Regions from separate parts of the Streptomyces clavifer genome, predicted to be linked through region 1. Evidence: riboswitches for the same ligand, from Rfam matches in the RefSeq annotation. Region 1 holds a riboswitch; each other region holds the start of a gene.
The links. Region 1 has a riboswitch for S-adenosylmethionine ahead of OG927_RS28425 (hypothetical protein). Riboswitches for the same ligand answer to the same signal wherever they lie in the genome.
Positions count from the first base shown of each region.

Region 2: linked by a shared signal. The riboswitch ahead of OG927_RS08660 (aminotransferase class V-fold PLP-dependent enzyme) and the one ahead of OG927_RS28425 (hypothetical protein) in region 1 are both predicted to bind S-adenosylmethionine.
Region 3: linked by a shared signal. The riboswitch ahead of thrC (threonine synthase) and the one ahead of OG927_RS28425 (hypothetical protein) in region 1 are both predicted to bind S-adenosylmethionine.

Region 1 covers NZ_CP107793.1:6,532,118-6,542,311, reverse strand. Annotated here, with positions in the region: gene OG927_RS28440 (family 43 glycosylhydrolase) at 83-1,537, opposite strand; gene OG927_RS28435 (arabinan endo-1,5-alpha-L-arabinosidase) at 1,519-2,490, opposite strand; gene OG927_RS28430 (dihydrofolate reductase family protein) at 2,828-3,385, opposite strand; gene OG927_RS28425 (hypothetical protein) at 3,706-4,116, opposite strand; SAM riboswitch class IV at 4,165-4,276, opposite strand; gene OG927_RS28420 (cytochrome P450 family protein) at 4,403-5,629, opposite strand; gene OG927_RS28415 (cytochrome P450) at 5,626-6,909, opposite strand; gene OG927_RS28410 (YceI family protein) at 7,338-7,973, shown strand; gene OG927_RS28405 (polysaccharide lyase 6 family protein) at 8,039-9,469, opposite strand.
Region 2 covers NZ_CP107793.1:2,020,674-2,030,867, forward strand. Annotated here, with positions in the region: gene OG927_RS08635 (C40 family peptidase) at 1-217, opposite strand, end outside; gene OG927_RS08640 (NYN domain-containing protein) at 515-1,876, opposite strand; gene OG927_RS08645 (hypothetical protein) at 1,914-2,156, opposite strand; gene OG927_RS08650 (rhomboid family intramembrane serine protease) at 2,326-3,078, shown strand; gene OG927_RS08655 (Lrp/AsnC family transcriptional regulator) at 3,075-3,356, shown strand; gene OG927_RS08660 (aminotransferase class V-fold PLP-dependent enzyme) at 3,428-4,804, opposite strand; SAM riboswitch class IV at 4,978-5,095, opposite strand; gene trpD (anthranilate phosphoribosyltransferase) at 5,240-6,304, opposite strand; gene qcrB (cytochrome bc1 complex cytochrome b subunit) at 6,429-8,054, opposite strand; gene qcrA (cytochrome bc1 complex Rieske iron-sulfur subunit) at 8,051-9,103, opposite strand; gene qcrC (cytochrome bc1 complex diheme cytochrome c subunit) at 9,100-9,909, opposite strand; gene ctaE (aa3-type cytochrome oxidase subunit III) at 9,965-10,194, opposite strand, start outside.
Region 3 covers NZ_CP107793.1:4,202,487-4,212,680, forward strand. Annotated here, with positions in the region: gene OG927_RS18335 (ROK family protein) at 1-882, opposite strand, end outside; gene OG927_RS18340 (extracellular solute-binding protein) at 1,128-2,345, shown strand; gene OG927_RS18345 (DUF3263 domain-containing protein) at 2,356-2,598, shown strand; gene otsB (trehalose-phosphatase) at 2,687-3,535, shown strand; gene OG927_RS18355 (alpha,alpha-trehalose-phosphate synthase (UDP-forming)) at 3,579-4,955, opposite strand; gene OG927_RS18360 (glucosyl-3-phosphoglycerate synthase) at 5,010-5,960, opposite strand; SAM riboswitch class I at 6,114-6,241, shown strand; gene thrC (threonine synthase) at 6,260-7,558, shown strand; gene OG927_RS18370 (MoaD/ThiS family protein) at 7,587-7,862, shown strand; gene OG927_RS18375 (cold-shock protein) at 8,375-8,581, shown strand; gene groL (chaperonin GroEL) at 8,891-10,194, shown strand, end outside.

The DNA of each region.
Region 1 (10,194 bases):
TACGGAATCCGCAGCGGTTCCATCATCGCGTTTCCCGGCCCCGGGAGGGGCCCGGGCCTTCGCGGCCCGGGCCCCTCGGGCGTCAGACCGCCGGGGTGAGTTTCCACTGCTGGCAGGTGTTGTTCAGCCAGGTCCACTGCCGTACGTCCGCGCCGTCGGCCGCGGAGCAGTCCGCCACGTCGGCGACCTTGCCGGTGGCCTGGTTGACGATGCGCACCCAGCCGCCGGTGTCGGTGGTGACGAGGCGGAAGCGCTGGCAGGTGTTGTCGAGCCATGACCACTGACGGAGGTCGGCACCGTCGGCCGTCGAGCAGTCCGCCGTGTCGAGCACCTTGCCCGTCGCGACGTTGACCAGGCGGCTGGTGTCGTCGCCCCGGTCCTCGACCCGCCATCTCTGCTGTGCGCCTCCGTTGCAGGTCCACTGCTGGACGTTCGCCCCGTCGGCGGTCGACGCCCCGTTCACGTCGAGGCACTTCCCGGTGGCCCGGCTGACCACGGTGTACGCGGTGGGCGTGGCCGCCGTCTCACCGGAGGGCCCGGCCAGTGTCGTGCCCAGGGCGACGGGTGTGCCGAGGTTCGGGGTGCCGTCGCTGTTCCAGCCGAACTTCTGCGCCCGCGCGGTACGTCCGTTGTCGCAGCCGTCGGACGCCGAGTCGTTCGCGTGGTAGACGATCCAGCTCTCCGTGCCGTCGGGCGAGGTGAAGAAGCCGTTGTGCCCCGGTCCATAGACCCCGGCGGCGTTGTTCCGCTGGAAGACCGGGGTGGACTTCTTCGTCCAGGAGGATGCGGCGAGCGGGTCGGAGCCGGTCAGGGTGAGCTGCCCCAGCTTGTAGTCGGGCGTCCAGCAGCCGCTGGCGGAGTACACGATGAACGTCTTCCCGCCCCGCTGGAGCACCTCGGCGCCTTCGTTGACCGTGCCGCCCGACTTCTCCCAGTCGTAGGTGGGCGTGGAGATCGTCGAGAAGGATCCGCTGAGCGTGTACGGGTTCGACATCGGCGCGATCACCAGGTTCTGCGTACCGCCACCGCTCGCGCTGCCCAGCAGGTACATCGAGCCGTTGACGGTGAGCACGCTCGGGTCCAGCATCCAGGTGCTGCCGAGCTGGTTGCGGTACGTGTAGGGCCCCATCGGGTCCGAGGACGCGCTCTGCAGTACGTGCACCCGCTGCGTGGGGTTGTAGTCGGTGATGTTCTGCCCGGCGACGAAGTACAGGTACCAGCGCCCGCCCGAGTAGTGCAGTTCCGGCGCCCAGATGTTGCAGCAGCGGGAGGCCGCGTCACCTTTCCACACCTGCACGCTCGGCGCGGTGGCGAGCCCGGCGAGTGTGGGCGACTTGCGCAGGGTGATGACGTCGGTCCAACTCGTCGCCACCAGGTAGTAGTTGCCGTCGTGGTACGAGATCCAGGGGTCGGCGCCCTTCTGCGCCTTGACCGGGTTGGTGTAGGGCCGCCCCTCGGCAGCGGACGCCGCCGTCGGCTGGCCCAGCGCGAGGGCGAGCAGGAGGGCGCTCAGCAGGGTCAGTAGGCGACGGGCCATCCGCTGCTCCAGTTCAGTAGGTTGACGCCGAGCTTCGGGGTGCCGTTCTCCTGGCCGTCGTAGTAGTGGTAGACGAGCAGGTCGCCGTCGGAGTCCGCCAGGATCGACTGGCCCCCTGGTCCGATGTACCGGCCGTGCGACTCCATGACGGGAGTGCCGCCGTTGCTGAGCATGCTGACGCCGTTGCGGTCCTTGTAGGGCCCGGTGATGGCGGTCGCCCGGCCCACCTTGATCTTGTACGTGGAGCTGGTCCCGGCACAGCAGGTGTCGTACGAGGCGAAGAGGTAGTAGTAGCCGTTGCGCTTCACTATCGACGGCGCCTCGACCGCCTTGGTCCCGGTGGGGCGGGAGGCGAGGGAGCGGCGTGCGGTGTCCCCCGCGTACTGCTTGCCCGTCGAGGGGTCGACGCGGATCATCTTGATCCCGGTCCACCAGGAGCCGAAGGAGAGCCACCACTTGCCGTCGTCGTCCACGAAGAGGTTGGGGTCGATGGCGTTGTAGTCGCTCGACGCGTTCGAGGTGTACACGATGCCGTAGTCGCTCCAACTGCCCGCCAGACCGGTGGTGGAGCCGGCGAGTCCGATGGCCGAGGTGTTGGAGCCGAAGGACGAGACGGCGTAGTACATCAGGTACGTGCCGCCGCGGTAGGAGATGTCGGGGGCCCAGGGGTCCGAAGCCGAGGAGTAGTTCTTCCACCAGCTCGGCTTCGTCGTGAAGGCGTTGCCCGACCGGCCGAAGGCGGTGCGGTCGGTGGAGGTGCGGAGCTGGAGGCCTTCTCCTGTGGAGTAGAGCAGGTACCGGCCGGACGGGCTCCGGATCATGGACGGGTCGTGGACGACGATGTCGCCGTTGACGACACCGGGGTTGGGGTAGGCGGAAGCACTGCCCGGCACGAGGGCCATCAGCAGCGCGGCGGGGAGAACGGCGAGGGTCCTTCTCAGGCTGCGGCTCATGAGGAGACCTCCTTCGGTCGTGGGGCGCGGGGGGCGCGTCGGTGGCACTGGACAGTCGCCGCCGACCGCTCACTGGTTGCCATGCCCACGCCATTCGCAGGTTCGACATATCGAATAATGCTCGGCACTTCGGACGGGACCGTAGAATCGAACACGTTGCGCGTCAACGGATCGCGCACGGATTCGGCGAACGCGCGCACCCCGTGCGAGATCACGAACAGCACGAGCACGGTGCTTGGTCGGCCTGACACTCGCGGCAGGAGGAGCCCGCCCTCGAGCCGCTCGGGTCCCACCTGCCCCGGCTGGGCCACCGGCAGGTGGGAGCAACCGCTGCGGCTCAGCGGGTCCGGTAGCGCGCGTAGATCAGTCCGCTGTCGAACACGCGCTCCTCGACCAGCTCGAGATCGAGGCGCACCCCCTCGGGGAAGAACCGCTTGCCGCCGCCGACCACGCTCGTGGTGATGAACAGGTGGTACTCGTCCACCAGACCGGCCGCGATCGCCTGGGCCGCGAGGTTCGGGCCGTCGACGGTGAGGTCGTGATCCGCCTCGGCCTTGAGCCTGCGCACCGCGTCCGGGTCGAAGGTCCGCTCGATCGTGGTCTTCGCGCTGGACACCGACTCGAGCGTCGTGGAGTACACGATCTTCTCCGCGGCCCGCCAGTCGCGGGCGTACTGCAGGATGTGCGGCGGCAGGTCGGGCTCGGTGTGCGCGGTCTCCCAGTAGACCATCGTCTCGTACATCCGTCGGCCGTAGAGGTACGTGCCGACGGGCCGGAAGAGGTCGTTGACGAAGGTGTGCACCTCCTGGTCCTCGGCCCCCCTGCCGAGGTCGCCCTCGGCCGCCTCGGCATAGCCGTCGAGCGAGGTGATCATCGAGTAGATGAGCTTTGCCATGTGTCTCCTCCGCCTACGAGCGCGCCGGTCGGTCGGCGGTCCCGCAGGCTGTGACCTCCGCAGGGACCGGAACTCATCGATCGACCGGCCGACCGGTTCCGTTCATCGCCGGATCACGGACGAGGCACGCCTCGTCGGCGGGTTGCCCGCGCAGTGTCGCGAAACGAGTGGCCCACGCCGGTCGCAGACCATCATCGCGACCCTCGTGCCGTGACCGCCGCACCGACGCACCGCCGCACGGGACGTCCTTCCGGCCCCGCCGGCACGCCGCGGGGCCGACGGCGAGTGGGGCCCGACGCAGCGGCCCTGCCGGGGCCCCGTCAGAGCCCGTAGGTGAAGTTCCCGCGGTTCGTCCGCTCCGGGCCGGGCCGCTCGGTCACGCACAGCGCCCCGCCCTCGGTGCCGACGTTCACCAGCCCGGTCGCCCCGCCGTCGAGGCCGACGAACCGCAGCGCGTGCCAGCGCGGGAGCCAGAAGACCCGGCCCCGGTGCCCGGCGAGCAGCTCCCGCAGATCGGCGGGGGCGTGCATCCACACCTCGGGCAGGTCGCCCGCGTGCTCGAAGGCGGCGCGCAGCGCGAACCAGCCGTCGTCACGCACATCGCTGGAGGTGAGCAGCAACTCGACGGCCCGGCCCGGCTCCTGCACGCACTTCTTGGCGTGGATCCAGTGCACGTGGTGCCCGGCGGCGTACTGCGTGCAGCCGTCCTGGTGAATGAGGTGGGGGAGCATGGGCGGTCGCCGCCTTCCGGGGTCTTGGACCCCGGGGCCCGCCCCCGGTGTCCGCTGTTCCCCGCGCGGTGCCGCGCGGAGCGGGTCGTCACCCGGAGCACCCGCAGCGGAAGCGGGGTGCCGTCCAGCGAGCCGGGGCTTGCCACTGGAACTCATGACCCACGAAAAGCGTAACAGGAGCCGAGAGGCCGTCAGGAGGTACGCCCCGGCTCGTCGCGACCCCTCCCCGGGGCGGGGCAGGGGCGTGTCCCGAGCGGTGCTCCGGCGGCGTCCCGGCAGGCGCCCCTCAGCCGTGCAACAGCACGGGAAACGCCTCCATGTCGTTCTGTGTCATCACCGGCAGCTTGCGGATCTCCTCGTCCGGAACGGCGAGCCTCAGCTGCGGGAAGCGTCCGAACAGCGCCGGCAGCGCGATGCCCGCCTCCACGCGGGACAGCGCGGCGCCCGGGCAGATGTGCGGCCCGTGACCGAACGTCATGTGCCGGATCGGCGTCGGGCGGGTGATGTCGAAGGCGTCGGCGTCGTCCCCGTGCTGCACGGCATCGCGTCCGATGGCCCGGTAGGAGATCACCACCCCCTCCCCTTCGGCTATCACCTGGTCACCGACCTGGATGTCCTCCGTGGCGAACCGCATCAGCAGATGGGTGGTGGGTGTGTCCCAGCGCAGCGTCTCCTCGATCACCGTGTCCCACGGGATCTCCCCGTCCAGTACCTTCCTCAGCTGGTCGGGGTGGGCGAGCAGCGCGCGTACGGCGTTGAGGATGAGCCCGATCGTGGTCTCGTGCCCGGCCGCCACCATGGCCTTGAGGTTGCCGACGACCTCCTCCTCGGTCAGCGGCTCGCCGCCCTCCTCGGCGAGGATCAGCGCACTGGTGAGGTCGTCGGTGGTCCGCGCCTTCTTCTCCCGCACGAGCTCCGCGTAGAACACGTCCAGCTCCGCGAGCAGCGCCATGCGCTCCTCCTGCGGGGTGAGCATGGAGAAGAACGCCTTGTAGCGCTTCGTCAGCATCGGGTGCTGCGCCTCGTCCACCCCCATCAGGAGGCCGACGACCCGCATCGGCAACGGCTGGGCGAACACCGCCTTGAGGTCGACGACGCCGTCCTTCCCCTGTTCGGCGAGCGCGTCCAGCAGTTCCTCGGTGAACTTCTCGATGGCCGGGCGGATCGCCTCCAGCCGGCGCGGGGTGAGTGCCTGGGAGGTCTTCGTCCGCAGCCGGCGGTGCTCCTCGCCGTCCACGGTGAACATGGAGCGGCCTGCGTCGATCATGCCGATCAGCGGCCAGGCGTGCGTGACCTCGCCGCTCCGCCAGAGCCCCCACGCGTTCAGGTCCTTCACCAGCCGCGTGTCGACGAGCAGTTGGCGTGCCTCCGCGTGCCGGGTGACGGTCCAGGCGGGCACCCCGAGGAGCTCGATGCGGGCCAGTGGCGCGCCACCCCCGCTCAGCTTCTCGGTCTCACCGTCGAGGTCCCGGACGAGGGGGTCGACGACCACGGTCGCGTGCGGGCAGTTCACAACAGGTCTCCTGTCGTACGTACGGGAGCGAACCGGACGGGAAGCGCGTTCATCCCGCGCAGGAAGGCGGACGGCCGCCGCACGAGGTCCTGGGCCGGGACGGCGAGCCGGAGATCGGGCAGCCGGTCGAGGATGACCTCGATTCCGGTACGGGCGATGGTCTCGGCGATCTCCTGTGCGGGGAAGGGGCAGCGGTACTCGCCGTGGCTGAACGCCAGGTGCGCCCCGTTGCTGCCGTGCGACGCGGTGCCGGGCCCCAGCTCCTGGCGTATCAGGGGGTCGGTGTTGGCCGCGCCCAGACCCAGCAGGAGCATGTCCCCGGCCTTGATGGTCCGCCCGCCGAGCTGCGTGTCGCGGACCGCCCACCGGCCGGCGAGGATCTGGGTGGGGCTCTCCTCCCAGAGGACCTCGTTCATCGCGTCGCCGATGCTGCGCCGGCCGCCGGCGAGCGATTCGGCGAACTGGTCCTCGGTGAGCATGAGGCGCAGGGAGTTGCTGATCCAGTCGGCGGTGGTGAGGTGGCCCGCCGCCGTGATGGCCATCAGGTCGAGCGCGTACTCCTCGTCCGTGAAGGGTTCGGGGTCGGCGAGCATCCGCGAGGTGACGTCGTCGCCGGGCTCGGCCCGCTTGACCGCGACGAGCCGCCGCATGTGCGCACCGAACCGCCCGTACGCCTCCTGGGCCCCGGGGCCCCCGTCGGCCAGGTCCTTCAGGACCCGGGCGATGTCCGCGCCCTCCGCGTCGGGGAACCCGACGAGGCGGGCGAGGACGAGCACGGGCAGCGGCTCGGCGAAGTCGGCGACGAGATCGGCCGAACCCCGGCCGCAGATGTCGTCGACGAGCCGGTCGGCGAGCTGCTCGCAGTGCCCTCGGATCTCGAACGGGTCCACGCCCTCCAGCGCGGGCACCACCATCTCGGAGTGCCGCCGGTGCTCGGCGCCCGCGGTGAAGTAGATGGACGGCATGGGCCGCCCCACCATGGGCAGGAGCGGCCAGTCCTCGGGTACGTGCTCCCACTGGTTCCACAGCCCGACGTCCCGCGGGAAGAGCTCGCCGTCGCTGGTGACCTGGTGGACCTCCCGGTAGCCGACGACCAGCCAGGCCGGAAACCCTCCGGCGAGCTCGACCGGAACCACGGACCCGTACGCGTGGCGCATCGTCCGGTACAGGGCCTGCGGGTCGGTGGTGAAATCCGGTCCGCCGAGCTGCACGGGGGCGGTGGCGGCGTGCGCGGGGCAGCCGCCGGACGCGGGCACGGCGGATAAGGAAGGGCTCGTCATCGTACGGACTCCTGGGGAGACGGCTTCGCGCGTTGCGGCCATACGATCAACGCGCGACCACTATAAGGAGGTTGGGTGAAGCATTGGGCGTCTCTCACGCCCATTTCCCGCCTGTTTACGATCACATCGGTGTGGTGTGGCTCACGGGAACCCCGCCTCCGCGCCGGAGGCACAGAGAGGGCGAGGTGTGACGGGTAGGAAGATCGATAACGCGGCGGGGGCACGGATCAGGGCGGGCGGCCACGTGGCGTTCGGCCAGCTCCACGAGGGAGTGCGCGCGTGAAGGCGGGCCACCACCCCACCTACCGGCCGGGGGTGAATGGACGCCGCGGACAGGGAACTCCACCGTGTGAAGGTCTGCCAAGGAATGGTCGGGTTTCCCGATCCGGCCTTGCGGGTGCTGCTCACCCCTGGATAACTGAATGATCATGAACCTCTTCAGCCGTAGTTCCACGCTCCGCCGCCCAGCGGCACCGGCCGACGCGGCGGCCCCCACCGGCGTGGTGGCGCCGGATCCGGCCCTGGTTGCCCTCACCGGAGAGTGGATGATCGACCCCGCGCACAGCAGGATCGGATTCTCGGTGCGGCACGCCATGGTGACGACGGTGCGCGGCTCCTTCGCGGAGTACGAGAGCCGCCTGTTCTTCGACGGCCGGGACCCGTCCCGTTCCAGGGCCGAGATCGCGCTGGCCACGGCGAGTGTCGACACCGGTGTGGAGCAGCGTGACGCCCATCTGGTCGGCCGCGACTTCCTGGACGCCGGCAGGCACCCGCGGATCACCTTCACCAGCACCGCTGTGCAGCTGGCGAGCAAGGAGGTCTACCGCATGACCGGCGACCTCAGCATCAGGGGAACGACCCGCCCCGTGGTCCTGGACCTCACCTACATCGGCCACGTCACCGACCCGTTCGGATACGAACGGGTCGGCTTCGACGGGACCACCACCATCAACCGTTCCGACTGGGGCCTGACGTACAACGCCAGGCTGGCCGAGGGCGGGGCCATGGTGAGCGAGAGGCTCCGCCTCCAGTTCGACATCGCCGCCATCCGCGCCACGGGCTGACCCCGCCACGTCGAGCGACGACTCCCCCGCCCGAACGACTGCCGGGCGGGGTCGAAGTGTGGGGCTCAGGCAGCGTTCGGCCCCACGTCCGCCGCGGTGAGCGGCCGACGCAGCGGTGCCTGGACGCTGTACTGGTCCGCGCCGGTGTCGCGTGCGGCGCCCCGTGCGTGACCGTCGAGGTCCTGGGTGACCGATCCGAGCCCGGAGGACGCCGCGCCGATCGCCGGGCTGCCCGGAGACAGCCGGTGGACCCCGTCGGATTCCAGGCGCAGGAGCGGGTCGGCCCGGGTGTAGCCGGACGAGGGGATGTCCCCCGGCAGTGCCGCTCCCCAGAGGAGATTGCTCCGCCACGTGACTCCGGCGCCCAGGCCGGCCTGGACGAGGCCGCCGGACTGGGCGACGAGGAGGTTGTCCGCCACCGACACGTCCTGCGGGAGGTGGGGGCGGTCCGTGCCGCTGTCCCCGGAGAGGGTGGTCCTGTTGTTCAGCAGTGTGTTGTGCACGATCAGCGTACGGTCGCAGGCGTCGTTCCCGCGGCGCTCGTCCGCCGTCTCGCCCGCGTGGTGGTCGCGGGTGCTGCCGCTGCCGATGACCAGGGCGCGGCCGGTCAGGGCGTACAGGTAGTTGTTGGCGACCAAGTGGTCGTTGCCGTACAGCCGCAGGCCGTTGACACCGCCGAGGAGGTGGTTCCCCTCCACGGTGGTGCGGTTGCCGTGGCGCAGCACGATGCCGCCGACGCTGTCGCGGATGGTGTTGTACCGGACGGTGTTGTCGGAGGACTTCACCGAGATGGCCTCGGGATCTCCGTCGCACCGTTCGAACAGGTTGTACTCGACGACGCCGTGGGCGCTGCTGAGGGCCCGGCTGCTGACGCCGAGGCGGATGGGCTCTCCGCCGTTGCCGCCGCTGTAGCTGTGGTCGGAGAAGTGGTTGCGCAGGACCTGCAGCCGCTGGGCCATGGCCGTGCTCCCGGGCCCGTCGGCCACGAGGTAGCAGCCGGCCGTCGTCTTGGACCGGAAGCGGTTCCGGTCCACCTTGGTGTCGTCGCCCCGCACCACGACCCAGTCGAGGTCGGTGTCGTCGGCGAACTCCAGGGTGTTCCGGGTGAGCCGGATCCCGGTACACGTGGCCGGGACCTCCAGGGTGACGCTCTGGCGCAGGGTGAAGCCGCTGAGGGTGACGTAGCTGGAGTTGCCGAGGACGAAGCTCCGCTCACCCTTCAGGACCGCGCCGCCACGCGACTGGGAGACGATCGTGATGGGGGCGGCACTCGTGCCGTTCCGGCCCGAGACGGTGACGGCCTTCCCCGCCGGCACGGTGTAGGTGCCGTCGGCGACGACGATCCGGTCACCCGGCAGGGCCTTGTCGATGGCTTTCTGCAGGGCGTCGAGGGAAGTGACCGTGGTCGTGGTGGCGGCGGTGGCGCTGGGGAGCGGCAGCAGTGCGGCGGATGCCGCGGCCAGGGCCGCCCCTCCCAGGAAGGTACGTCGTCTCATGGGTCACTCCTGCGGTGTGCGAAGAGGGGCGGCACGTGTGCTCACGGCGTCGCCCCGGTGGCCGGACTGTCCCACTGTCCCGGGCGCCGCTGACGTCCGGCTCACGTACGGCTGACGTCCTGTCGGACCGGACACCGCGGTCCCACCGGCGGAGGGCGCGGGCCGGTCGTCCCTCCGGCACGCCGCGCCCGCTGCGGCATGCCGTGCCCGCTCCGGTATGCCGTGCCCGCTCCGGTGGGCCCCTTGGCCTCCGCCGTATGCCCCGTTGTATGGCGAGCGGACTCCTCGCGACGATCACCCGGCCCCGGGAGCGGCGGGCGGGGAGCCGGGAGCGGCGCTCACGCGGACGACGACGCCCACCGCCTCGGTGCGGGGTGTCCGAAACCGGTGGGTCCCACCCCTACCGGGAGTCCGCGCTGGAGTGGTAGCGGGGTGGACAGGGTGCCGTACCCGTGTTGTCATGCTGCACGCACCAAAATTTCCAACGTAGTACAAGACCCCGCCCTCCTGACTGGCACCCAGCCCTCCGACCGGCCCGCCCCACAGGGCTGCGGTCGTCCGCGACGAGCGCACGCACCCCGGGCCACGCCGAACGCACGCGCGCCACAGTCACCGGGCCGTCGCCCGCTCCACCCGCGACACAGCCCGCCGCTCACCGCCCCGCCGGCATTCTGCCCAGCCGCTTGCCGAGCGCCTCGTCCCGCCGGACAACGTTGTCGCACACG
Region 2 (10,194 bases), 4.5 Mb from region 1:
TGAGCTTGCCCTGCGCCTCCTCGGCGCCGTTGGCCCTCTCGGTGGCGGCCTCGGCCTCGTGGTAGAGCTTGTCGACCTTCGCCTTGACCTCGCTCTTGGTCGGCTTGGGGTCGGCGTGGGCGGCCTGGGAGGTCAGGGCCACTGCGGCTGCGGCGGTCGCGGTGAGCACGGTCACGCGGGTGCGGCTCGGCTGCTTGGGACGACGGTGGGACGCCACGAAGGCGAGCTCCTTCTTCCTCGAGCCGCCTACCGGGCTGCGGGGGGATATGCATGAATCCCCGGCTCCGTGCACGTCACGGACTCGGCGGTTCCTTCACTGTCGCCCCGGGTGGGCGATCAACCGTGCGAAGGTTCGAGGCCTGACCCTAGTGACCATCCTGTGATCAGTTCAAATCCTCACAAGAAAAATCTCGTCACACCAGGCACTTCTTTACTTTCATCACACTGGGTGTAGCGACTAGTTGACGGTACGTTCCATGAATTCCGACATGCCACCCATGCCGCACATCAGGCACTAGACGCGTGAAAGCCGCTTCAGGAGCAAGGCGGACGCGACCGGCCTGGCTCCCGCCTTCGCGACCCCGTCCGCCACTTCACGGTCGGTGGAGACCACCACGACGGGTCTGCCCGCCGGTTCGGCACGGGCCAGTTGCCTGATCAGCTCGTCGGCGGTCACACCGGCCCTGCTGAACAGCACGCGCACTCCCCGCGGCGGCGCGAGCAGCACCGGGGCGGCCAGTTCGGCGCCGTCGAAGACGCAGGTCATCTCGGCGCCGGTCTGGGCGGCGAGGACCGACAGCCCGCCGAGGAGCCGCAACCGCTGCTTCTCCAGCGGCATCTGCGGATAACCGGTCTTCGTGACGTTGTAGCCGTCGACGATGAGATGCGCCTGCGGCAGGGCGAGCAGCTGGTCGAGCAGCGCCGGATCGGTCTCCGAAAGGGCTCTGGCCGCAATGTCCTTCGGTGACATCCGGCCGGGCTCCACCGCGTCGACACTGTCCGCCGGGCGGATCGACGAGGGCGGCAGGGCCAGTTCACGACGGAGCCCCTGCGCTGCGTCGAGGACGGTGTCCAGGAGCAGCCGCAGCCGCATGTCCTCGACCGAGCGCCCCTCCCTGGCCGCCCTGCGGCCCGCCTCGACGGCGGTCTCCGCCTCGGCCAGGCGCGCCTTGAGCCGCCGGGACTCGCTCTCGGCCGCCGAGACCTGGGCGGCGGCCTCCGCGCGCACCACGTCCGTCTCGGCACCGCTCCTGCGCAGGGCCGCCTCGCCGCGCTTCACCTCGCTGAGGGCGCTGCGCAGCTTGCGCTGCAGGGACTCGGCCTCCTTGCGGGACGCGTCCAGCTCGGCACGGAGCCGTTCGGTCTCGGCCCTGATCTGGCCGCGCGCGGCGGCCAGTTCCTCGCGGAGCCGCTCCAGCTCGTGCCGGGTCTCCTCGTCGGCCCGCTCGGCGTCGGCCCGCTGGACCTCCTCGCCCGCGGCGGCCACCAGCTTGACCCAGCCGGCCGGACGCAGCACGTAGGCGGCGGCGGCGACATCGACGGGGTCGGCCGCGGCGGGAGGCGCACCGGACTCCAGCGCGCCGGCCAGCTCCGGCTGGGTCTGACCGATCCGCTCACCGATGCGCCTGCGGAAAACCGGGTCGCTCTCCAGCGCGGCAGCCATCGCGTTGCCCGCGAACTTGGCCCGCCGGCTCGGGGTGAACCTGGCGTACTGTCTCAGCTGCGCGGGGAGTTCACCGACGGTCAGTCCGCCGAAGGCGTCCGAGACGAGCGCCACGACCTTGCGGCGCACGCCCTCGGGCAGCGGACGGTCGAGCGACTCCGCGGCACCGCCGGCCACGTCGGCCGGTCCGGTGCCGCCTGTCGGCTGCTCCACCATCCATCACCCCAATGTGTCTGTCCGCGCGGCCCCGTCAGGAGTCGGCACCCGGCCTGTCGACCAGCTCGATCTGGTCCACCGCGTTGCACCAACGACAACGGACCGACTCGATGGTCTCACTGACCACCTCGCGCTCTTCGACACTCGACTCCCCGGCCAGGTCGAGATGGACGTACTCCACGACCTTGGACGAGCGCGTCACATCGAACCGGGTGAGATTGCCGCAGAGCGTGCAGCGCCAGCGGGTCCCGTCCGTCGGCAGGGGAACCGTCGTCATCGTTGCGTCCTCTTTCGTCGTTCGTCGAGTCTCGTGGTGCCCAGGTCTTCGATCTCGCGGTGCGCCGTCGAACTGCGGATGTCCTGCGGTAACCCTACGGCCTCGTGCATACCCATGAACACGGCGAGGCGATTCGTCCCGTTCCCTTCGGGTACGTCATGCTCTGCAGGTGATCGATTGGCGGGGAGTCGACTGGCGGGCGCGGGCCAGGGAACTGGGAGCGGCGACCGCACCGGGCGGCGCACCGGTCACCTACGGGCTCATCGCGCTGTGCTGCGTCGTCTTCCTGCTCAGCCCGCTCTCCGGTCTCGCCCCCGTCCGCGGCTCCGCCGACGCCCTGCTCGCCGCGCAGGCCGGGTACTTCGAGCGGTGGGGCGTGATCCCCGGTGAACTCCTGGACGGCTCCGCCCATGCGGCGCTCACGCCGCTGACCGCGCTCTTCGTGCACGGCAGCTGGCTGCACCTGCTCGGCAACATGCTCTTCCTGTACGTGTTCGGCGCGATGGCCGAGGAGCGCATGGGCCATGCCGAGTTCGCGTTCTTCTACGTCTGCTGCGGCTACTTCGCCCTGGTGGTCTACGCGGTCGCGCACTCCGAGTCCGACCAGACCCTGGTGGGCGCGTCGGGGGCGATCTCCGCGGTGCTCGGCGCGTTCCTCCGCCTCTTCCCCCGCACCCGGGTCACCAGCCTCTTCCCCTTCCTCTTCTTCCTGCCGCTGCGCTTCCCCGCCTGGATCGTGCTCGTGTTCTGGTTCGTCCTGCAGTGGCTCGCGGCCCGGGGCGCGGGCAGCGGGCCGGGCGTGGCCTACCTCGCCCATGTGGCGGGCTTCGCCACCGGGTTCCTCTACGCCCGGGTGCGCTTCCGGGGTGGGGTTAGGGTGAAGGCTCCAGCCACGGCCACCGAGGGAGAAAGCAAGCCGTGATCACCGCGATCGTGCTCATCAAAACCAGCGTGGACCGGATTCCCGAGATCGCCGAGGCCATCGCCGCGCTGGACAGCGTCAGCGAGGTCTTCTCGGTCACCGGCACGTACGACCTGATCGCCATGGTCCGGGTGGCCAAGCACGACGATCTGGCCGACGTCATCCCCGGCCGGATCAGCAAGATCCCGGGCGTCGAGGGCACCGACACCCACGTCGCCTTCCGTACGTACTCGCAGCACGACCTCGAGGCGGCCTTCGCCATCGGTCTCGACGCGTAGCACGGCGTACGGCTTCGGCCGGGGACGGGGAGCGCTGCTCCAGTCCCCGGCCGAAGCCGTACGCGGGCCCGTCAGACCTGTGCCGCACCCCGGTCCGGGACGCAGCGCCCGTCCTCCGTGCGGTAGGACCACCGCGCACCGGTGCGCACCAGTTCCCGGACCGCGCCGAGGAACCGCTCGATGTGCTCGTCCGGCGTACCGGCCCCGAAGCTCACCCGGATGGCGTTGAGCGACCGCTCCCCCGGCTCCGCCTCCGGCGCGCCGCACTCGCCCGGCTCCTGCGGCTCGCTGCCCAGCAGCGTCCGGACGAGGGGGTGGGCGCAGAACAGTCCGTCGCGCACCCCGATGCCGTACTCCGCGGAGAGCGCCGCGGCGAAGTGCGAGCTGTTCCAGCCCTCGACGACGAACGAGATGACGCCGACCCGCGGGGCGTCGTCGCCGAACAGGGAGAGCACCCGCACCTCGGGCACCCCCGCCAGCCCTTCGCGGACCCGGGTGACGAGCTGCTGCTCGCGCGCGACCAGCCGGTCGAACCCGGCCTCGGTCAGGGCCCTGCAGGCGGCGGCGATGGAGTAGACGCCGATGACGTTGGGCGATCCCGCCTCGTGCCGGGCGGGCGTGGTGTGCCACTCCACGTCCACGCCGCCGTCGGCGCGCCGGGCGACCTTGCGGGAGGCACCGCCCCCGGCGAGGTACGGCTCCGCGTCCCGCAGCCAGTCGGCCCGGCCCGCGAGGACGCCCGAGCCGAACGGCGCGTACAGCTTGTGGCCGGAGAAGGCGACCCAGTCGACGTCCAGATCCGCGATGTCCACCGGGTGGTGGGGCGCCAGCTGCGCCGCGTCGAGCACGATCCGCGCACCATGGGCGTGGGCCGCGGAGGTCAGCTCCTTGACCGGCCACAGCTCACCGGTCACGTTGGAAGCGCCGGTCACGCAGACGAGCGCCGGCCCGTGGGGGTCGCGGCCGGCCAGCGCACGCTCCAGCGTGGCGACGGCCTCCGCCGGGGTGCGCGGGGCGTCGAGGTACGTCACCCGGGCGTCGCGCCAGGGCAGCAGCGAGGCGTGGTGCTCGGTCTCGAACACGAAGACCTGGCAGTCGGCGGGCAGCGCGGACGCCAGCAGGTTGAGGGAGTCCGTCGTCGAACGGGTGAAGACCACCTGGTCCTCGGGCCGGCAGCCGAGGAAGTCCGCGACCGTCGTGCGGCTGCTCTCGAAGAGGTCGGTGGAGAGCTGCGAGAGGTACCCTGCGCCGCGGTGCACGCTGCCGTAGTACGGGGCGTAGGCGGCCACGTCGTCCCACACCCGCTGGAGGGCCGGGGCGCTCGCCGCGTAGTCGAGGGCGGCATAGGTGACATCGCCGCCGGTCACCAGCGGAACGGTGACATCTGCTCCCAGAACAGGCAGCGGGGCACAAATGGACTGGTCGAGGGCAGCGGTGGAGACAGACATGGCGAACTCCCGTAACAGGCAGGCGAAATCCTCGCGCCGGCGGTACGCGGCAGCACGGGGAAAGGAGAAGAAGGGTGTGCGGAGAAGGGCGAAGAGCCCTATCGCATTCGCTTGCTCACAAGAGGCTCCCTAGGGACCAGGACCCCGGGGGTTGGCATGCACAGATGCCGAGGGGCCCGCGCTTGCCGCAAGCCTCGCTGCCTGCGGCCTGGTCTTCACCCGGGGCACCCCGCCACGGACGGAGGGTTGCCGGACAGCGGGCCGGGGCCGTAGTCGCTGTCACTCATGACCTGCGCAGCATCTTGCCACACCTGCCCGTACGCGCAAGAGCGCAGTCCGCGATCCGGACTGCGCTCTGCTTCGCTTCGCACGCCTCGGGGTCCTTCTGCCCGGATCCGAACGGATCGCGGCACCGGCCCGGCCCCGGCGAAGGGCCTACGCGTTGCTGGCGGCCACCCATCGCTCCAGTGCGCGCTTGGCCGCACCCGAGTCGACCGACTCCGCGGCCCGCGCGATCCCGGCGGCGATCCGCTCGTTCAGCGTGCCCTCGCCCGGGTCGAGGGCGACCAGCGCGGCCGCCGAGTTGAGCAGGACCGCGTCGCGCACCGGACCGGTCTCCCCGTCCAGCAGCCGGCGGGCGACATCCGCGTTGTACGAGGCGTCGGCGCCGCGCAGCGCCTCGACCGGCACCAGCTCCAGGCCGACGTCGCGCGGGTCGAACGACTCCTCGCGCACGCCGCCGTCCCGGACGATCCAGACCCGGGAGGTCGCGGTGGTGGTCAGCTCGTCGAGACCGTCGTCGCCGCGGAAGACGAGTGCCGAGTTCCCCCGGTCGGCGAGCACGCCCGCGACGATGGGCGCCATCCTCAGGTCGGCGACCCCGACGGCCTGGGAACGCACCCGGGCCGGGTTGGTGAGCGGACCGAGGATGTTGAAGGTGGTCTGCGTGCCGAGCTCCTTGCGGGCCCTGGCCGCGTGCCGCAGGGCCGGGTGGAACTTCACGGCGAAGCAGAAGGTGATGCCGGCCTCCTCCGCGACCTCGACCACGCGCTCCGGCGCCAGTTCGAGGCTGACGCCGAGCTTCTCCAGGACGTCGGAGGCACCGCTCGCCGAGGAGGACGCGCGGTTTCCGTGTTTGACGACCTTGGCGCCGGTCCCCGCGATCACGATCGCCGACATGGTGGAGATGTTGACCGTCTTGGCCAGGTCGCCGCCGGTACCCACGATGTCGACGGTGCGGCCAGGCACGTGGATGGTCCGGGCGTGCGCGTACATGGCGTTCACGAGGCCCGTGACCTCGTCGACCGTCTCCCCCTTGGCCCGCAGCGCGACCGCGAACCCCGCGATCTGCACGTCGGTCGCCTCGCCGCTCATGATGCGGTCCATGGCCCACGCGGTGTCCTCGGCGGTCAGGTTCTCGCCGCGCAGGAGCGGGGTCAGCACGCCGGGCCAGGAACGGGCCGCCACGCCTTCGCCGCCGTCCTGGGTCGCCACGTTCATGGTCCGCTCCTGGGGTCCACAGCCGGTAAGGGAACGGTCCCCACCCTATCCAGCCCCGGGGGACAGCGAAGAGCCCCGTCCATCGAATGGACGGGGCTCCTGCTGTGGCGGTCAGCTGAGGTGATCAGTGGTGGCCGTGGCCGCTGGTGATCTCCTTGTACTCCTCGGCGGTGGGCTTGGCGATCTGGTTGTCCTCGCCGTAGTAGCCGCGGCTGAGCCTGGCCCGCAGCTTCTGCACTGCGGAGGGCTTGCGCTCGACACCGTTCTCGTCGACCGTCGGGCCGATCTCGAACGGCTTGTACTGCTCGTGCGCCGTGAGCGTGTGGAGCTGCCCCTGGCTGAGCGGCTCGTGGATCTCGACGAACTCACCGTGCGGCAGGCGCTTGATGGTGCCGGACTCGCGCCCGTGCAGCACCTTCTCCTTGTCGCGGCGCTGGAGGCCGAGGCAGATCCGCCGGGTCACGATGAACGCCACGACCGGGCCGACGAAGAAGGCGATCCGTACGAACCAGCTGATCGCGTTGAGCGAGAGGTGGAAGTGGGTCGCCCAGATGTCGTTGCCGCCGCCGATCAGCATGACGAAGTAGATCGTCACCCAGGCGACACCCAGTCCGGTGCGGGTCGGAGCGTTGCGCGGGCGGTCCAGGATGTGGTGCTCGCGCTTGTCCCCGGTGATCCACGACTCGATGAACGGGTACAGCGCGAGAGCCGCGAGCACGACACCGAAGAGAACCAGCGGGATGAGCACGCCCAGGGCCAGCGTGTGACCCCAGAGGTTGATCTCCCAGCCCGGCATGACACGGACGAAGCCTTCCGCGAAGCCCATGTACCAGTCCGGCTGGGCGCCCGTGGACACCTGGTCGGGACGGTAGGGGCCGAGCGCCCAGATCGGGTTGATCGTGGCGATGGCGGAGAGGATCGCGATGAAACCGAAGACCAGGAAGAAGAACCCTCCCGCCTTCGCCATGTAGACCGGCAGCAGCGGCATGCCGACGACGTTCTTGTTGGTCCGGCCCGGACCCGCGAACTGCGTGTGCTTGTGGAAGAACACCAGGATCAGGTGCGCGACCACGAGCCCGAGCATGATGCCCGGCAGCAGCAGGATGTGGATCGAGTAGAACCTCGAGATGATCTCGGTCCCGGGGAACTCCCCGCCGAACAGGAACATCGAGATGTACGTACCGACGATCGGCATCGCCAGGATCGCGCCCTGCGTGAAGCGCACACCCGTACCGGAGAGCAGGTCGTCCGGGAGCGAGTAGCCGGTGAAGCCGGTGAACATGCCGAGCACGAACAGCAGGAAGCCGAAGAGCCAGTTGATCTCACGCGGCTTGCGGTACGCGCCCGTGAAGAACACCCGGAACATGTGCACGAACATGCCCGCGAGGAAGATGATCGCGGCCCAGTGGTGGATCTGCCGGACCAGCAGACCACCGCGGACGTCGAAGCTGATGTCCAGCGTCGACGCGTACGCCGCGGACATGCGGATGCCCTGCATCGGCTCGTACGAGCCGTGGTAGACGACCTCGTTCATGCTCGGGTTGAAGAACAGCGTCAGGTACACACCCGTGAGGATGATGATGATGAAGCTGTAGAGGCAGATCTCACCCAGCATGAAGGACCAGTGGTCCGGGAAGATCTTGCGCATGTTGGCCTTGGCCAGGCCGTAGATGCCCAGCCGGCCGTCCGCCCAGTCGGCCACCCGCTCACCGGCGGGCGCCTTGCGCTTGGTTTCCGTCGCAGTACTCATCCGCGCTCCCAGAAGGCAGGACCGACGGGCTCTTCGAAGTCACCGAGCGCCTCGAGGTTGCCCTCGCTGTTCACACCGATCCGCAGCTGCGGAAGGGCGTGACCGGCCGGACCGAAGATGACGCGGGCGCCGTCGGAGAGGTCGAAGGTGGACTGGTGGCACGGGCAGAGCACGTGATGCGTCTGCTGCTCGTACAGGCTGATCGGGCAGCCGACGTGGGTGCAGATCTTGGAGAAGGCCACGATTCCCTCGTGGGCCCACTCGCGCTCGCGCTTGTCCTTGATGTTGTCCGGCTCGATGCGGATGATCATCAGCGCGGCCTTGGCGATCTGCGTCTGGAAGTCGTGCGCGTCCTCCTCCAGGCCCTCGGGCATGGCGAAGGTCAGCGAACCGACGACGATGTCCTCGGGACGCAGCGGCTCCATGGTGTTCATGTTGACGAGCTGCTTGCCCTTGGCCCACAGGGTGCTGCGGAGCTTCTTCTCCGGCAGCGGACCGAGGTCGCGGAGCAGCACCACACCGGAGAGCGGCACCAGGGCCAGCGCACCGAACATGGTGTTGCGGATCAGCTTGCGCCGTCCGATCGCGGACTCCTTGGCACCGGCCGCGAAGTCGGCCATGACCTTGGCCTTGACCTCCGGCTCCGCCTCGATGGCGTGCCGGTCGTCGGCGACCTCGACGTCGGACATCAGGGTGCGCGCCCAGTGGACGGCGCCCGTGCCGATGAGGAAGAGCGCCAGGCCCAGGGTCATCCCGAGGGAGAAGTTGAGCGCGCTCACGTGGCCGAGCGGCCAGATGTAGACGATCTTGTCCACCGGGAAGATGACGTACGAGGCGATGAAGCCGATCGTCGCCAGCATCGACAGCGTGAACATGAAGGCGACGGCCCGCTCGGAGCGCCTCGCGGCCCGCTCGTCGATGTCCTGGATGCGCGGCCTGTGGGCCGGCAGTCCGGGGTCGGCGAACGGGTCGGCCGCAGCCTCCACCGCGCCGTGCGCGGCGTCCTGCTCTACCGGCAGGTTCGTTTCTGGAATCTGTTGGCTACTCATGACTTCTTGGCCTTAGCGGTGTGGGCCGCGACCCATACGGCGATGGCGATCAGACCGCCCAGGCCGAAGATCCAGCCGAAGAGACCTTCACTGACAGGGCCGAGGCCACCGAGCGAGAGCCCGCCGGGGGACGCGGACTCATCACCGTTGACGGTCTTGATGTACGCGATGATGTCTTTCTTCTCCTGCTCCGGCATGGTGCTGTCCGGGAAGGAGGGCATGCTCTGCGGGCCCGTCTGCATGGCCTCGTAGATGTGCTTCGGGCTCACGCCTTCGAGGTCCGGGGCGTACTTGCCGTTGGTCAGCGCGCCGCCCTTGCCGGTGAAGTTGTGGCACTGGGCGCAGTTGGTGCGGAACAGGTCGCCGCCCTTGGCCACGTCCGCGCCCGCGGGGTCGACCTGGCTGCCGGTCGGCGTGATCGGACCGGCGCCCAGCGACGCGACGTACGCCGCGAGCTGGTCGATCTCGGCCTGGGTGTAGATGACCGGCTTCTTCGGTACCTGGGCACCCGGCTGCTGGGCCGGCATACGTCCGGTACCGACCTGGAAGTCGACGGCGGCGGAGCCGACGCCCACGAGGGACGGCCCGTCGGTGGTGCCCTGACCGCCGGATCCGTGGCAGCTGGCGCAGCCTACGGAGTAGAGCTTCTTACCCTCGTCGATCGCGAGGGACTGGGCGGTTTCGTCGGCCTGCGCCTTGCCCGCAGGCGCGAACGCGGCGTACAGCCCCCCGGTAGCCGCCAGCGCGAGGAGTAGTACGACGACCGCCGCCAGCGGATGGCGTCGTCGTGCGGAGAGCTTTTTCACGGATTACCCCGGTGTCAGGATCTTCTGCGTCGATGGTGGGTGGGTGCGAGCCCGGTTACTTGATCATGTAGATCGTGGCGAACAGGCCGATCCAGACGACATCGACGAAGTGCCAGTAATAGGACACGACGATGGCCGCGGTGGCCTGCTCGTGGGTGAACCTCGAGGCCGCGTACGTTCTGCCCAGAACGAGCAGGAAGGCGATGAGACCGCCTGTCACGTGCAGACCGTGGAAGCCGGTCGTCAGGTAGAACACCGAGCCGTACGGGTCCGAGGACAGGGAGA
Region 3 (10,194 bases), 2.3 Mb from region 1:
CAGGCATCCGGCGGTGTCCCCGAGGGCCGCCGGGACGATGTGGGGCAGCTTCTGGAACGTGACCCGCTCCTCGACGGCCGCACGCAGTGGTGTGAACAAGGTTTCCCCCGCCTCGGCCAGACCGCCACCGATGATGAGCGTGCGGGGGTCCAGCAGGGTGAGCGCGGTGACCAGCCCGGCGGCGAGCGCGTCGACGGCGTCCGCCCAGACGCGCAGGGCCGCGGGGTCGCCCGACTCCACGGCCTTCGCGCAGTCCGCGGCGTCGGCGCCCGGGTCCCCGGACGCGGCGGCCCAGGCCCGGGACACCGCGGACGCGGAGGCGAGGGTCTCCAGGCAGCCGCGCTGACCGCATCCGCAGTCCGGGCCGTCCGGCCGGACCACGACATGTCCGATCTCGCCCGCGTAGCCGTGGGCTCCGGCCTCGATGCCGCCCGCGATGCCGATGGCGCCGGCGATCCCGGTGCCCAGCGGCACGAACAGGAAGCGGTCGGCTCCCTTGCCGGCGCCGATCCGCCCCTCGGCGAGGCCGCCGGCCCTGACGTCGTGGCCGAGGGCGACGGGTATGCCGCCGAGCCGCTCGCCGATGAGCGTGCGCAGCGGCACGTCGCGCCAGCCCAGGTTGGCGGCGTAGACCGCGATCCCGCGCTCGGCGTCGATGATCCCGGGCACGGCGACCCCGGCGGCGACGGCGCCCTCGCCGAACCGGCCCCTGCCGTACGCCTGGAGCTCCGCGGCGAAGCCGAGGATGGTCTCCACGACGGCGTCGGGACCGCGCTCCCTGCCGGTGGCCCGGCGTGCCTCGTGGAGCAGGGCGCCGTCGGCCCCGACCAGCGCGGCCTTCATTCCTGTGCCGCCCACATCGAGGGCGATGACGTGTCTCACGGAAGACAGTTTCGCCCGCCGACCCCTAAAAGGTCTAGTCCACTATCGAGGTTTGTTGAGCATGCATACAAAACGACCCTGCTAGATTGCCGAATCGATACGGCGGTGGTGTAGACCTCCGCTCCGGTCGTGAGGCAGGATCGCCGGTCACCGAAGGACTGGTGACCGGTAGGAAACGATGTAGGGATGGCTGGGCTGTGCAGCGGCGCTTGGTGGGTCTGACCGCGGCGATAGCCGCACTCGGTATGACGGCGATGCTGTCGGGCTGTGGCACCGACAGCGGTTCGGGGGACGTCACCCTGAAGCTGGTCGCGGCCGACTACGGGACCGACGCGGCCAGCAGCTCCGAGAAGTACTGGAGCGACCTCGCCGGGAAGTTCGAGAAGGCCAACCCCGGCATCAAGGTCGACGTCGCCGTCCACTCCTGGAAGGACGTCGACCGTGACGTCGCGGCCATGGTGAAGGCCGGCGAGGCCCCCGACATCGCGCAGATCGGGGCCTACGCCGATTATGCCAAGGCAGGCAAGCTCTACACCGCCGACGAGACGCTCGCGATCCGCACCGAGTCCAACTTCCTGCCCTCGCTCAGCGACGCGGGCAAGGTGGACGGCAGCCTCTACGGGCTGCCGTTCGTGGCCAGCACCCGGCTCCTCTTCTACAACAAGGGACTGTTCTCCGACGCGGGGATCGACGCCCCGCAGACCTGGGCCGACATCCAGAGCGACGCCGCCGCGCTCAAGGCACGCGAGGTGACGTACCCCTTCGCCCTGCCGCTCGGACCCGAGGAGTCCCAGGCCGAGACCCTGATGTGGATGCTCAGCGGGGGCGGCGGCTACACGGACGACATCGGCAACTACGACATCGACTCCGTGGCCAACGTCCAGACCTTCCGCTGGCTGAAGAACAACCTCGTCGGCAAGGGCCTCACCGGGCCCGTCGCCCCCGGCAAGCTCGACCGGGAGAAGGCGTTCGACGCGTTCGCCAAGGGCGAGGTGGGCATGCTCAACGGCCACCCGACGCTGATGCAGGAAGCCGAGAAGAAGGGCATCGACGTCGGCATGGTGCCCCTGCCCGGGCGCGACGGGCCGACCAAGGGCTCGATGGGCGTGGCCGACTGGATGATGGGCTTCAAGCAGAACGGCCACCGCGAGGAGATCGGCAAGTTCCTCGACTTCGCGTACACGGACGAGAACGTGATGGCCTTCGCCGACCAGTACGACCTGCTCCCCGTGACCGGCAGCGCCTCCCTGGCGATGGAGTCGGACGGGAAGCACGAGGCGCTGCACGACTTCCTGGCGGCGCTGCCGAACTCCACGCTGTACCCGTTCGGCAAGACCTCCTGGGCCCGGGCCAGCGAGTCGATCAAGGAGAAGATCGGCGGCGCCGTCGAGCCGAACGGCAACCCGGAGAGCGTGCTCGCGGAGATCTCGGGGCTGGCGCGGCAGGCGGAGAGCGCGGAGTAGGTTGGTCGGTATGACCGCCGACCCCGCCGCCCCGCTCTCCGACCAGGAACGCGCGGTCCTGGCCGTGGAACGGCGCTCCTGGTCCGGCCCCGGCGCGAAGGAGCGGGCGATACGCGAACAGCTGGGCATCTCGCCGGTCCGCTACTACCAGCTCCTCAACGCCCTCCTCGACGACCGCCGCGCGCTGGCCGAGGACCCGGTGACGGTGAACCGCCTGCGCCGGGTCAGGGACGCGAGGCGGGGCCGCCGCTGAGGCGCCCCGGCGTCCCACGCCCGCCCGGGGTGCGACCCGGGCCCCGGGGTCCGGGACCCCAGCAGGTGCCTCCCGATACGCTCGGGGCATGGGCAATCCGGACCACCCCCTGCCGACCCCGTCCACCCAGGCGGGCCGCGAAGGCCTCGCCGCACTCCTCGCCCGGCCCGGCCGGGCCGTCGTCGCGCTCGACTTCGACGGCACGCTCGCCGACATCGTTCCCGACCCGGAACAGTCCCGCGCCCACCCGGGCGCCGTCCCGGCACTCTCCGCGCTCGCGCCCCGGGTCGCCTCCGTCGCCGTGATCACCGGCCGCCCGGCCGCCCTCGCGGTCCGCTACGGCGGCTTCGCAGGGGTGCCGGGCCTGGATCACCTCGTCGTCCTCGGGCACTACGGCGCCGAACGCTGGGACGCCGTCACCGGCACCGTCGAAGCCCCCGACCCGCACCCCGGCGTCGAGGCCGCCCTGGCGGAGCTCCCCGCGGTGCTGGAGCAGTCCGGGGCGGGCAGCGGCACCTGGATCGAGGAGAAGGGGAGGGCGGTCGCCGTGCACACCCGCCGTGCCTCCGCACCGCAGGCCGCCTTCGACGCCCTGCGCGGCCCGCTCGGGGACCTCGCCGCCCGGCACGGCCTGATCGTGGAACCGGGCCGCCTCGTCCTGGAACTGCGCCCGCCCGGTGTGGACAAGGGGGTGGCGCTCACGGAGTACGTACGCGCGACCGGCGCCGAAGCCGTCCTGTACGCGGGCGACGACCTCGGCGACCTCGCCGCGTACGCCGCGGTGGAGGAGCTCCGCACCGCGGGCACCGCCGGTCTGCTGGTCTGCAGCGGCACCGAGGTGCCCGAACTCGCCGAGCGGGCCGACCTTTTGGTGTCGGGACCGGCAGAGGTGGTGGGCCTGCTGGAGGCCCTCGCCCAGCAGCTGGGCACGTCCTAGGACCACGTCCGGACCGGGCCCCGCCCGGTCCGGACGGGACACCTCAGGCCCGTAGCGCGTCCAGCTGGTCCAGGAACCACCGCTGCGGCGGCAGCGCGGTCGCCGCAGCGGCGAGGCGCTTCGTACGGGCGCCCCGCTCGTCGACGTCCATGGTCAGCGCCTCGTGCAGGGCCGCCGCCGTGGCCGACACGTCGTAGGGATTGACGACGAGCGCGTCCTCGCCCAGCTCCTCGTACGCCCCGGCCTCCCGCGAGAGGACCAGCGCGCAGCCGTCGTCGGAGACGACCGGGACCTCCTTGGCGACGAGGTTCATGCCGTCACGGATCGGATTGACCAGCGCCACGTCCGCCAGCCGGTACGCCGCAAGCGAGCGCGCGAAGTCGTCGTCGACGTGGAGCAGGACCGGGGTCCAGTCCGGCGTGCCGTACTGCTCGTTGATCCCGTCGGCGACCCGTTGGACCTCCGCCGTGTAGTCGCGGTACACCGCGAGGTCCTGCCGGGAGGGATAGGCGAACGCCACGTGCACCACCCGCTCGCGCCACTCCGGGCGCTCCTCCAGCAGCGCCCGGTAGGCGTGCATGCCGCGCACGATGTTCTTGGAGAGCTCCGTGCGGTCCACCCGCACGATCGTCTTCCGCCCGGCGCCCACCTGCCCCCGCAGCGTCTCCATCCGCTCGTCCACGTCCGCCTCGCGCGAGCGGCGGCGCAGGAAGTCCGCGTCGGCGCCCAGCCCGTGCACCCCGACCCGGGTGCGGCCGGTGCCGCCGAGGATCTCCGTACAGCAGCCGATGAACGCGTCCGCCCAGCGCCGGGTCAGGAAGGCCGCCCGGTCGGCGCCCAGGATGCCGCGCAGCAGCTGCTCGCCGATGTCGTCGGGCAGCAGCCGGAAGTAGTCGACGGGCGCCCACGGGGTGTGCGAGAAGTGCCCGATCCGCAGGTCGGGGCGGAGCTCGCGGAGGATGCCCGGGACGAGTGAGAGGTGGTAGTCCTGCACCAGGACCGCCGCGCCGACGCCGGCCTCCTCGGCGAGCGCCTCGGCGAAGGCCCGGTTGTAGGCCTCGAAGGAGGCCCACTGCCGGCGGAACTCCGCGTCGAAGACGGGCTCCACCGGCGTCTGGTAGATCATGTGGTGCACGAACCACAGCACCGAGTTCGCGATGCCGTTGTACGCGTCGGCGTGGACCCCGGCGTCGATGTCGAGCATCCGGACGCCGGGCTCGGAGACGCCGCGCCGGACCGCCTCGCGGTCGCCGTCGCCCAGGGCCGCGCACACCCACAGCTTGTCCTCGACGGCGCTGAGGCCGGACACGAGCCCGCCCCCGCCGCGTTTCGAGTCGAGCGAGCCGTCCTCACGCAGCGCGTACGACACCGGGCCGCGGTTGGAAGCGACGAGGACCTGGGCAGCGTGCTCGGAGACCATGTAACCGAACCTAGCCCGTCCGGGGACCCGCCAAACGTGACGCCGGCCGTCTTGCTACGCCGCGCGGCGGGACGCGTACTCCGCGACCTCCCGCATCGGCGGCCGTTCCTCCGTGTCCACCGCGTGGGTGCGCGGTACGAAGCCGTTCGCGCCCCGCTCGAACTGGGTGAGGGAGGGCCGCACCAGATGCCCACGGGACAGCCGCAGTTGCGCGGTGCGGTAGATCGCCGCGGCCATCCGGCCGAGCGCCTGCCCGTCCTGGTGGCGGTGCTTGCGTACGCCGACGTCGACCTGGGCCAGTGCGTCCAGGCCCACCGTGTGCAGGGCGTCGACGAGCAGACCCAGCTCCACTCCGTAACCGACCGGGAAGGGCAGCCGTTCCAGCAGGGAGCGGCGTACCGCGTACTCGCCGCCGAGCGGCTGGACGAAGCCGGCCAGCTGCGGCCAGTGCAGGTTGAGCAGCGGACGCGCCACCAGCTCGGTGACCCGGCCGCCCTGGCCCGCGGTGTCTCCCAGCGGCCGGTCGTACATGGCCTTGACGAAGTCCACCTCGGGGTCGGTCAGCAGCGGGCCGACGATCCCGGAGACGAAGTCGGCGGAGAAGTCCCTGAGGTCCGCGTCGATGAAGCAGACGATCTCCCCGCCGGTCACCAGCAGTGACCGCCACAGCACCTCGCCCTTGCCCGGGACGGCGGGCAGCGAGGGGAGGATTGCGTCCCGGTGCACGACGCGGGCGCCCGCCCGCCGGGCCACCTCGGCGGTGGCGTCGGTGGAACCGGAGTCGATCACGACCAGCTCGTCGACGAGCCGGACCTTCTCCATGAGCTCGCGCCTGATCTCCGCGACGATCGCGCCGACCGTCGCCTCCTCGTTCAGCGCGGGCAGCACGACACTCACGCTCGCACGGTGCGGATCCCTCGCCCGGGCGGCCGTGAGCCGGTCGAGCGGGCGGTCGGCGGCTGACCAGGAACGCCTGCTCAGCCAGCGTTCCACCTCTTCCAGCACGGTCGATACTCCCTGTATGTGATCCATCTCGCGGTGCGGACGACTATCTCCATCGCCCGGGGCTTCGGTTACAGTCTTGAACAACGCGGATGGCCCTCGCATGTCGGGGTCGGTCCGCGAATAAATGCCCGGATCCATGATCCGGTGCCACAGCGCTCATCCAGAGGGACTGAGGGAACGGCCCGTTGAAGTCCCGGCAACCCTCCTGCCGACCGCGAGGTCACGGTGGGGAAGGTGCCAATTCCGTCTTGTGGCGAAATACGTCGCGAGGAAGATGAGGAGAAAGGGCCTCCGCCATCATGGCCGTGCAGACAGTTGCAACAAACAACAATTCCTCCGCCGTGGACCTCGGTCCCGCCGTAGCGCTTTCCTGCCGCGAATGCAGCGAACGTTTCGAGCTCGGCCCCATTTTCGCCTGTGCGTCCTGTTTCGGGCCGCTCGAGGTGGCGTACGACCTGCCGAGCGGCTCGCCCGAAGAGCTGAAGAAGCGCATCGCCGAAGGCCCGGACAACATCTGGCGCTACGCGCCGCTGCTGCCGGTCCCCTCGGACGTCGCGGACAAGCCCAACATCAACCCCGGCTTCACGAAGCTGGTCAAGGCCGACAACCTCGCCCGTGAGCTGGGCGTCACCGGCGGCCTGTACGTCAAGGACGACTCCGGCAACCCGACGCACTCCTTCAAGGACCGCGTCGTCGCGATCGCCGTCGAGGCCGCCCGCGCCTTCGGATTCACCACCCTCTCCTGCTCCTCCACCGGCAACCTCGCCGGTGCGGTGGGTGCCGCCGCGGCCCGCGCCGGCTTCCGCTCCTGCGTGTTCATCCCGCACGACCTGGAGCAGGGCAAGGTCGTCATGGCCGCGGTGTACGGCGGTGAGCTGGTCGGCATCGAGGGCAATTACGACGACGTCAACCGCTTCTGCTCCGAGCTCATCGGAGACCCGCTCGGCGAGGGCTGGGGCTTCGTCAACGTCAACCTGCGGCCGTACTACGGCGAGGGTTCCAAGACCCTGGCGTACGAGATCTGCGAGCAGCTCGGCTGGCGGCTGCCCGACCAGCTCGTCATCCCGATCGCGTCCGGATCGCAGCTCACGAAGATCGACAAGGGCCTCCAGGAGCTGATCAAGCTCGGCCTGGTCGAGGACAGGCCGTACAAGATCTTCGGCGCGCAGGCCGAGGGCTGCTCCCCGGTCTCCGCCGCCTTCAAGGCCGGCCACGACGTCGTCCGGCCGCAGAAGCCGAACACGATCGCCAAGTCCCTCGCCATCGGGAACCCGGCCGACGGCCCGTACGTCCTGGACATCGCCCGGCGCACCGGCGGTGCCGTGGAGGACGTGAACGACGAGCAGGTCGTCGACGCGATCAAGCTGCTGGCCCGCACCGAGGGCATCTTCGCGGAGACCGCGGGCGGTGTGACGGTCGGCGTGACGCAGAAGCTGATCGAGGCCGGTCTGCTCGACCCGACGCTGACCACCGTCGTCCTGAACACCGGTGACGGGCTGAAGACGCTGGACGCCGTCGCCCCGACGACCGGCGTGGCGGCGACGATCCGGCCCAGCCTGGAGGCGTTCCGCGCCGCGGGCCTCGCCGCCGCCAACTGACCACCCGAGACCGAAGGAAGGCACCCACATGAGCGTCAAGGTCCGTATCCCCACCATTCTCCGCACCTACACGGGCGGTCAGGCCGAGGTCCCGGCGGAGGGCGCGATCCTCTCGGAGGTCATCGAGTCGCTGGAGAAGGACCACCCGGGCATCGCGGCCCGCGTCCTGGACGACCAGGGCAAGCTGCGCCGCTTCGTGAACGTGTACGTCAACGACGACGACGTGCGCTTCGAGGGCGGCCTGGAGGCCGCCACCCCGGACGGCGCCGGCATCTCGATCATTCCGGCCGTCGCCGGAGGCTGACCGCCGGGCGGGCCCGCGCCGGGCCGCTGACGGACGTGGGTCCGGCCGTCGTGTGCGAGGCAGGGGCCCGGGGTCCCGCCGGCTCCGTCGACTCCATCGGCTCCATTGCGTGAACATCATTGCCCCCTCCGCGAGAGAAGCGGAGGGGGCAATTCTGCAGGATTGAGCGGGGTACAGTTGGGGAAGCCCCCTCAGCTGCCCGCGCCGCCCGCATATGAGAATGCGCCCGGTCGCGATAAGAAGCAGCCAAAGTGCGTGAACCCCTTGAGGCATAAGTGGCCTTTGTCAGGCCCGACTTGCCCCGGAACATCCACGGTTCCCCCTATCCGGGCATTCGGCCATGCCCAGAATTCTCGTCCGATTGACCTGTTGCAGAGGGCAGTTGGGCGGATACATTCGGCCGCGGTCGACGCGTTCCGGCGCACGCCACCCTCTCCTGTCGGAGGGTGACTTCTGACCCGGGCCCGCGAAGTGCGGACCTGCGCAAGGGCCAGTAATAGGGGAGTAAGGCTATGGCTCAGGGCACCGTCAAGTGGTTCAACGCGGAGAAGGGGTACGGCTTCATCGCGGTCGACGGTGGTGCGGATGTCTTCGTCCACTACAGCGCGATCCAGATGGACGGATACCGCACCCTCGAAGAGGGTCAGCGAGTTGAATTCGAGATCTCGCAGGGCCAGAAGGGGCCGCAGGCGGACATGGTCAAGCTCGCCGTCGGCTGAGCTCGGCGCGGTCGGCCGACGACACCACTCACACACGCAGGGCCCGTACCTCCGAAGAGGGGGACGGGCCCTTCGTGCGTGTGTGCGCCCCTCCCGGTTGTCCACCGACGGAGGGGGACGCTTGCACTCGCAGGGGTCGAGTGCTAATTATTGGCGTTAGCACTCTCCAGGTGAGAGTGACAGAACTTGGACCGGGCCGGTGAGGCCCGCAGGCTCTGTGGGGCAAGGAACCACAGAGCACGCTGGCCGTCCGTCGCGGGCGCCTCTCGGTCCGGAGAAATCCACCCCTGTCCGGGAGGACCACTTCACATGGCCAAGATCATCGCGTTCGACGAGGAGGCACGGCGCGGTCTCGAGCGCGGGATGAACCAGCTCGCCGACGCCGTCAAGGTCACCCTCGGCCCCAAGGGCCGTAACGTCGTCCTCGAGAAGAAGTGGGGCGCGCCCACGATCACCAACGATGGTGTTTCCATCGCCAAGGAGATCGAGCTCGAGGACCCGTACGAGAAGATCGGTGCGGAACTGGTCAAGGAGGTCGCCAAGAAGACGGACGACGTCGCCGGCGACGGTACGACCACCGCAACCGTTCTTGCTCAGGCGCTCGTCCGCGAGGGCCTGCGCAACGTCGCCGCGGGTGCCAACCCGATGGCTCTCAAGCGTGGCATCGAGAAGGCCGTCGAGGCCGTCTCCGCCGCTCTGCTGGAGCAGGCGAAGGACGTGGAGACCAAGGAGCAGATCGCTTCGACGGCCTCCATCTCCGCCGCCGACACCGAGATCGGCGCCAAGATCGCCGAGGCGATGGACAAGGTCGGCAAGGAAGGCGTCATCACCGTCGAGGAGTCCCAGACCTTCGGTCTGGAGCTCGAGCTCACCGAGGGTATGCGCTTCGACAAGGGCTACATCTCGGCGTACTTCGCCACCGACATGGAGCGTATGGAGACGTCGTTCGACGACCCGTACATCCTGATCGTCAACTCCAAGATCAGCAACGTGAAGGACCTCCTTCCGCTGCTCGAGAAGGTCATGCAGTCGGGCAAGCCCCTGCTGATCATCGCGGAGGACGTCGAGGGCGAGGCTCTGTCGACGCTGGTCGTCAACAAGATCCGTGGCACCTTCAAGTCCGTGGCCGTCAAGGCTCCGGGCTTCGGTGACCGCCGCAAGGCCATGCTCGGCGACATCGCCATCCTCACCGGTGGCACCGTCATCTCCGAGGAGGTCGGTCTCAAGCTGGAGAACGCCGGCGTCGACCTGCTCGGCACCGCCCGCAAGGTCGTCATCACCAAGGACGAGACGACCATCGTCGACGGTGGCGGCGACAGCGACCAGGTTCAGGGCCGCGTCAAGCAGATCCGTGCCGAGATCGAGAACTCCGACTCGGACTACGACCGCGAGAAGCTCCAGGAGCGCCTCGCGAAGCTGGCCGGCGGCGTGGCCGTCATCAAGGCCGGCGCCGCCACCGAGGTGGAGCTGAAGGAGCGCAAGCACCGCATCGAGGACGCGGTGCGCAACGCCAAGGCCGCCGTCGAGGAGGGCATCGTCGCCGGTGGTGGCGTGGCTCTGCTCCAGGCCTCGGCCGTCTTCGAGAAGCTCGACCTGACCGGTGACGAGGCCAC